2 linked regions of the Sphingobium yanoikuyae genome follow. The protein of the gene in region 1 binds, or shares a complex with, the protein of each later gene. Links are inferred from orthologs where the notes say so. Each region holds a gene or a part of one and is shown on either strand. Other genes may lie near its edges.

Region 1 (3,269 bases):
GCAGGCTGCGGCGGCGGTCGACCATCGAATAGACCGGCAGGATCGGCGCATGATTGCCGCCGCGCTGGACCAGATAGCGTGCCACCTCGCCCATCGCGCGCTGCGACAGGGGGGAGGGGATGACCGGGATGACGATCAGGTCCGCGGCGCGCAGCACCTGCTCGCTGGTTTCGGTGAGGCCCGGTGGGCAATCGAGGATGATGCGGTCATAATCCTTGCCCAGGCTCTCGATCAGCTTGGCCAGCCGCTTCTTCTTGTCCATCTCGCGGAACAGATGGTCGAGGCTGCGCAGCGAGGTGTCGGCGGCGATCAGGTCCAGACCCGGCACGGTGGTGGGTTGGATCAGCTTGCGGACCTCGACATCTTTGCTGAAGATGGCCTGGGCCGCATCGCGGCTTTCAAGATCGGTGGAGAAGAGCCAGCTCGACGCCGCCTGCGGGTCGAGATCCCAGAGCAGGGTCCGCCGCTTCGATATGCTCGCCGCCGCCCAGGCGAGGTTGACCGAAAAGGTGGTTTTGCCAACGCCCCCCTTGAGGCTGTAGACGGCGATGGTCGCCAATGCCGGTTCCTTTGCCATGGGAGAGGAAGCTACGGCTTCCCCCCGTCAAAGCAAGGGCTCAAATCAGCCGCTTGTTACATGGGCGTGACAAGCGGCTGATATTCAGAGAATTTCCAGAACCTTGTCCTGGGGGCGGCAGAAGCGCACGCCCTTTTCGGTTTCGACGAAGGGGCGGTTCACATAGGCCGGATTGGCCGCCATCTCGTCCAGGATCGCATCCGCCGTCATGTCCGACAGGCCGCGTTCCTCGGCATCGGTGCCCATCTTGCGGACCGCTTCGGCCGGAGTCATCCCGGCGTCGGCGAACAGCTGGGCCAGCTTGTCGCGGGTGAAGGGGGTCTTGAGATATTCGACCACCTCCACCTCGACGCCGGGCGTTTCCTCAAGGATCGCCAGCGTCTTGCGCGACGTGCCGCATTTGGGATTGTGCCAGATGGTGGCCTTCACTGGCCATCCTCACGGGCAAGCCATTCTTCCAGCCACTTGATCGTATAGTCACCGTTGAGGAATTCGGGATCCTTCAGCAGCGCCTGATGCAGCGGGATGGTGGTCTTCATCCCTTCGATCACATATTCCTCCAGCGCGCGGCGCAGACGCATGATCGCGCCCTCGCGGGTGCGGCCATAGACGATCAGCTTGCCGATCATGGAGTCATAATAAGGCGGCACCTTATAGCCCTGATACAGGCCGCTATCGACGCGGACATGCATGCCGCCCGGAACATGATAGCTGGTGACGGTGCCCGGCGAAGGCGCGAAGGTCTTGGGATCTTCCGCGTTGATGCGGCATTCGATCGCATGGCCGGTGAAGCGGATATCTTCCTGGTTCACCGACAGGGGCTTGCCTTCGGCAACGCGGATCTGTTCGCGCACCAGGTCGAGGCCGGTGATCATCTCGGTCACCGGATGTTCCACCTGCAGGCGGGTGTTCATCTCGATGAAGTAGAATTCGCCATTTTCCCACAGGAACTCGATGGTGCCCGCGCCGCGATAGCCCATGTCTGCCATCGCCTTGGCGCAGATGCCGCCGATCCTTTCGCGCTCGGCCTGGCTCAGGACGGGCGAGGGCGCTTCTTCCAGCACCTTCTGGTGGCGACGCTGCAGCGAGCAGTCGCGTTCGCCGAGGTGAATGGCATTGCCATTGCCGTCGCCGAACACCTGGATTTCGATGTGGCGCGGATTGCCGAGATATTTCTCGATATAGACGGTGGCGTCGCCGAACGCGGCCTTCGCTTCCGAACCGGCCTGCTGCATCAGCGTTTCGAGCTGGTCGGGCGAGGTGCAGACCTTCATGCCGCGACCGCCGCCGCCGGACGCGGCCTTGATGATCACCGGATAGCCGGCAGCATCGGCAATTGCGCGCGCTTCCTCGACATCGCTCACGGCGCCGTCCGAACCCGGCACCAGCGGCAGGCCGAGCGCGCCAGCGGTACGCTTCGCCTCGATCTTGTCGCCCATGGTGCGGATATGTTCGGGCTTGGGACCGACAAAGGCGAGGCCATGGGCCTCTACGATTTCGGCGAACTTGGCGTTTTCGCTGAGGAAGCCATAGCCCGGATGAATCGCGTCGGCGCCGCTGATCTCAGCCGCCGAGATGATTGCGGCGATGTTGAGATAGCTGTCCTTGGCAGCGGGCGGCCCGATGCAGATCGCCTCGTCGGCGAGGCGCACATGCATGGCATCGGCGTCGGCGGTCGAATGGACCGCCACCGTCTTGATGCCCATTTCATGGCAGGCGCGGTGGATGCGCAGCGCGATTTCGCCCCGGTTGGCGATCAGCAGTTTTTCGATGGCCATGGGATCGCGGCCTTATTCGATGACGATCAGCGGCTGGTCATATTCGACCGGCTGGCCGTTATCGACCAGCACGGCCTTGACGGTGCCGGCGACGGGCGCGGTAATCGCGTTCATCACCTTCATGGCCTCGACGATCAGCACGGTTTCGCCGGCCTTTACCTGTGCACCGACGCGCGCGAAGGGCGCGGCGCCCGGCTCGGCCGAGAGATAGGCGGTGCCGACGATCGGCGACTTCACCACATTGCCGGCGGGCAGGGCAGGCTCGGCCGCCGCGGCGGGAGCAGCGGCCGGTGCCGCAGCAGGGGCAGCGACGGGTGCCGCTACGGCAGCGGGCGCTGCGAAGATGGGGGCGCCGCCACCGATCTTGCGCGCCACGCGAATCTTGCGATCGCCGTCCTCGACCTCGATCTCGGTCAGGTTGGTGTCGTCCAGCAAAGCTGCCAGTTCGCGCACCAGGGTGACGTCCACCTGCATCGCGCCCTTGTCATGCTTGTCGTTCATGCTTGACCCTTGTCGTCTTTCAAAATGCGTTCTGGCGGCCAGCGCCTATGCTCATTTGCGCCAAAGCGCAACTTTTGTGCGTTCTACAGTTCCAGAGCTGCTTCGAGCGCCAGCATGTAGGACATGGCGCCAAAGCCCGCGATCGTGCCCTTGGCGGCCATGCCGACATAGGATTTGTGGCGGAAGGCCTCGCGCGTGTGCGGGTTAGACAGGTGGATCTCTATCACCGGCACGGTGATGCTCTTGATCGCATCATGCAGCGCGATCGACGTGTGGGTATAGGCGCCGGGATTCATGATGATGGCGTGGGCGCCCTCGCGATGCGCCTCCTGCACCCAGTCGACCAGATGGCCTTCATGATTGGACTGGCGGAAGTCGATTTCGACATGGGCGCGGTGGGCGGCATCCTCCAT
Region 2 (3,296 bases), 2.6 Mb from region 1 along the record:
AAGGAAATCCGTTCGCAGATCATGGAGGCCGAAGGCCGCCTGCCCGACATGCTGATCGCCCCGGTCGGCGGCGGCTCCAACGCCATCGGCATGTTCCACCCCTTCCTTGACGATCCCGAAGTCGCGATGATCGGCGTGGAAGCGGCCGGCGAAGGCCTCGACAAGAAGCATGCCGCCTCGCTAGCTGGCGGCGCATCGGGCATCCTGCACGGCAACCGCACCTATCTGCTCCAGGACGAGGACGGCCAGATCACCGAAGCACACAGCATTTCGGCTGGCCTGGACTATCCCGGCATCGGCCCGGAACATAGCTGGCTGCACGAGATCGGCCGGGTCAAATATCTGCCGATCAAGGATGACGAGGCGCTGGAAAGCTTCCAGACCCTCTCGCGCCTCGAAGGCATCATCCCCGCGCTCGAATCCGCCCATGCCGTGGCCGCCGCCGAACAGGTCGCGCCGACGCTGGACGCGGACAAGATCATCGTCGTCAATCTGTCGGGCCGGGGGGACAAGGATATCTTCACCGTCGCCGACGCGCTGGGAGTGGAGATGTGAGCATGACCGACCGTCTCGCCACCCGCTTCGCCGCCTGCAAGGCGCAGGGCCGCGCCGCGCTCATCACCTTCGTGACCGCCGGTGACCCGGACGTCGCCTCGACCCCTGCCATCCTCGATGCGCTGGTCGCGGGCGGCGCCGACATCATCGAACTGGGCATGCCCTTCACCGATCCGATGGCCGACGGCCCGGCGATCGAACTGGCAAACCTGCGCAGCCTCGGCTCGGGCACCAAGACCAAGGACGTCTTTACCCTGGCCGCTGCTTTCCGCACGCGCCACCCGGAAACGCCGCTGATCCTGATGGGCTATGCCAATCCGATGCTGGCGCGCGGGTCCGACTGGTTCGCCGACCAGTGCCAGGCCGCCGGTGTCGACGGCGTGATCTGCGTCGATATCCCGCCGGAGGAAGATGCCGAACTCGGCCCCGCCCTGCGCACCGTCGGCGTCCACCTCGTCCGCCTGGCCACCCCGACCACGGACGCCGCCCGCCTGCCCGCCGTGCTGAACGGCGCCAGCGGCTTCCTCTACCATGTCGCCGTTGCCGGCATCACCGGCAAGCAGCAGGCGGCACAGGCCAATATCGAAATGGCGGTCGATCGGCTGAAGGCCGCCACCGACCTGCCGATCGCGGTCGGCTTCGGCGTGCGCACGCCCGAACAGGCGGCCGCCATCGGCCGCGTCGCCGATGGCGTGGTGGTCGGTTCGGCGATCGTCGACATCGTCGGCTCGCACGGCGATGCCGCCGCGCCCTTCGTCCAGGAATTCGTCGCGTCGCTCAGCGGCGCCCTCACCACTTCTATCCGGGAGACCGCAGCATGAGCTGGATCAACCGCGTTCGTAACGCCCTGCCCTTCACCAAGAAGGAAACCACCGCCGAAACGCTCTGGCACCAGTGCCCGTCGTGCAAGGAAATGGTCTTCATCAAGGAATGGGAGGAAAATCTCTCGGTCTGCCCGCGCTGCGACCATCATGGCCGCATCGGCCCGTCGGAACGGTTCGAGCAGATCCTCGACGCCGGCTTCATCCTGCTGCCGACGCCCGGCGTGCCGGAAGATCCGCTCAAGTTCCGCGATAGCAAGCGCTATCCGGACCGGATCAAGGCCGCCCGCGCCTCGACCGGGGATCAGGACGCGCTCATCAACGCGCGCGGCGCGATCGACGATGTGCCGCTGGTCATGGGCGTGCAGAATTTCGCCTTCATGGGCGGCTCCATGGGCATGGGCGTGGGCGCGGCCTTCATCCAGGGCATCAACGACGCGATCGCGCATAAATGCCCCTATGTCATCTTCACCGCCGCCGGCGGCGCACGCATGCAGGAAGGCATCCTGTCGCTGATGCAGATGCCGCGCTCCACCGTGGCGATCCAGAAGCTGCACGCGGCCGGCCTGCCCTATATCGTCGTGCTCACCGATCCGACCACCGGCGGCGTCACTGCCAGCTACGCGATGCTGGGCGATATCCAGATTTCGGAGCCCAATGCCCTGATCGGCTTCGCCGGCCAGCGCGTCATCGAAAGCACGATCCGCGAAAAGCTGCCCGAAGGCTTCCAGCGCGCCGAATATCTGCTCGACCATGGCATGCTCGACATGGTGGTCCATCGCAGCGAACTGCGCGACACGCTGGCCCGCGTGATCGGCTATCTGACGCCGCGCGCCGCCGCCTGAGCCTCAAAAGCGCGATAGGGGGATCAGCGCGCCATGGCCGACCATGCCGTTTCGGACGACCCGCAGGTCCAGGCCCAGCTTGACCGGCTCTGGTCGCTGTCCCCCGGCGCCGACATCTTGGGACTGGAGCGGATCACCCGGCTGCTGGAGCGGCTGGATGATCCGCACCATCGCCTGCCGCCAGTCTTTCATGTCGCCGGCACCAACGGCAAGGGGTCGACCTGCGCCTTCCTGCGTGCCGCGCTGGAGGCGGACGGCCGCACCGTTCATGTCTTCACCTCGCCCCATCTGGTCCGCTTCAACGAACGCATCCGCATCGCCGGCAAGCTGATCGACGATGCCATGCTGGCCGCCTATCTCGCCCGCGTGCTGGACGTGGCCGAAGGGATCGGCGCCAGCTTCTTCGAGGTGACGACCGCCGCTGCCTTCCTCGCCTTTGCCGAACATGATGCCGATGCCTGCATCATCGAGGTCGGCCTTGGCGGGCGGCTGGACGCCACCAACGTCATCGTCGATCCGGTCGTCTGCGGCATCGCTCAGCTCGGCATCGATCATCAGGCCTTCCTGGGTGACACGCTGCCGGTCATCGCCGCGGAAAAGGCCGGCATCGCCAAGCCCGGCGCGGCGCTGGTGACGCAGCGTTATGACGCCGCACTCGCCCCGGTGATGCAGGACGCCGCCGATCGTGCCGGTACCCTATGGCTCGCCATGGGCACCGCCTGGGACGCGGCCGTCTATCGCGACCGGGTCCATTATCGCGACGAACAGGGCCATGTCGACGTGCCGATGCCACGCCTGCCTGGCGCGCATCAGGTCCAGAATGTCGCCCTCGCCATCGCCATGCTCCGCCATCAGCAGGCCGTGCCGGTCAGCGAAGCAGCCCTGAAGGCCGCGCCGCTCTGGGCGCACTGGCCCGCCCGGCTGCAACGGCTGGAGCGCGGCCCGCTGCTCGCCGCCCTGCCCGAAGCGGCCGAAGCCTGGCTCGACGGCGGGCATAATGAAGCCGCCGGCCAGGCGATCAGCGCCTTCTTCACCGCCGACCGGTTGCACAGCCGCCAGATCCAGCTCGTCATCG

Evidence for each region.
Region 2: the proteins of accC (region 1) and accD are in contact, whole or in part, in a solved structure (PDB 8UXZ), measured with the Escherichia coli proteins. The link is inferred for Sphingobium yanoikuyae from one-to-one orthologs.

What each region holds. Positions count from the first base shown.
Region 1 is NZ_CP139979.1:23,984-27,252, forward strand. What follows is about bases 180-3,130. They hold accC (acetyl-CoA carboxylase biotin carboxylase subunit), read right to left. Parts: upstream 2,356-3,130; coding sequence 1,003-2,355; downstream 180-1,002. Other genes in these bases: U0025_RS00115 (ParA family protein), read right to left, coding at 180-577; U0025_RS00120 (arsenate reductase family protein), read right to left, coding at 662-1,006; accB (acetyl-CoA carboxylase biotin carboxyl carrier protein), read right to left, coding at 2,368-2,856; aroQ (type II 3-dehydroquinate dehydratase), read right to left, coding at 2,940-3,130. In the rest of the region: more of U0025_RS00115, read right to left, coding at 1-179; more of aroQ, read right to left, coding at 3,131-3,269. UniProt on the Escherichia coli protein: This protein is a component of the acetyl coenzyme A carboxylase complex; first, biotin carboxylase catalyzes the carboxylation of the carrier protein and then the transcarboxylase transfers the carboxyl group to form malonyl-CoA.
Region 2 is NZ_CP139979.1:2,650,175-2,653,470, forward strand. What follows is about bases 319-3,296. They hold accD (acetyl-CoA carboxylase, carboxyltransferase subunit beta), read left to right. Parts: upstream 319-1,372; coding sequence 1,373-2,221; downstream 2,222-3,296. Other genes in these bases: trpB (tryptophan synthase subunit beta), read left to right, coding at 319-555; trpA (tryptophan synthase subunit alpha), read left to right, coding at 558-1,376; U0025_RS12170 (bifunctional folylpolyglutamate synthase/dihydrofolate synthase), read left to right, coding at 2,255-3,296. Also shown: more of trpB, read left to right, coding at 1-318.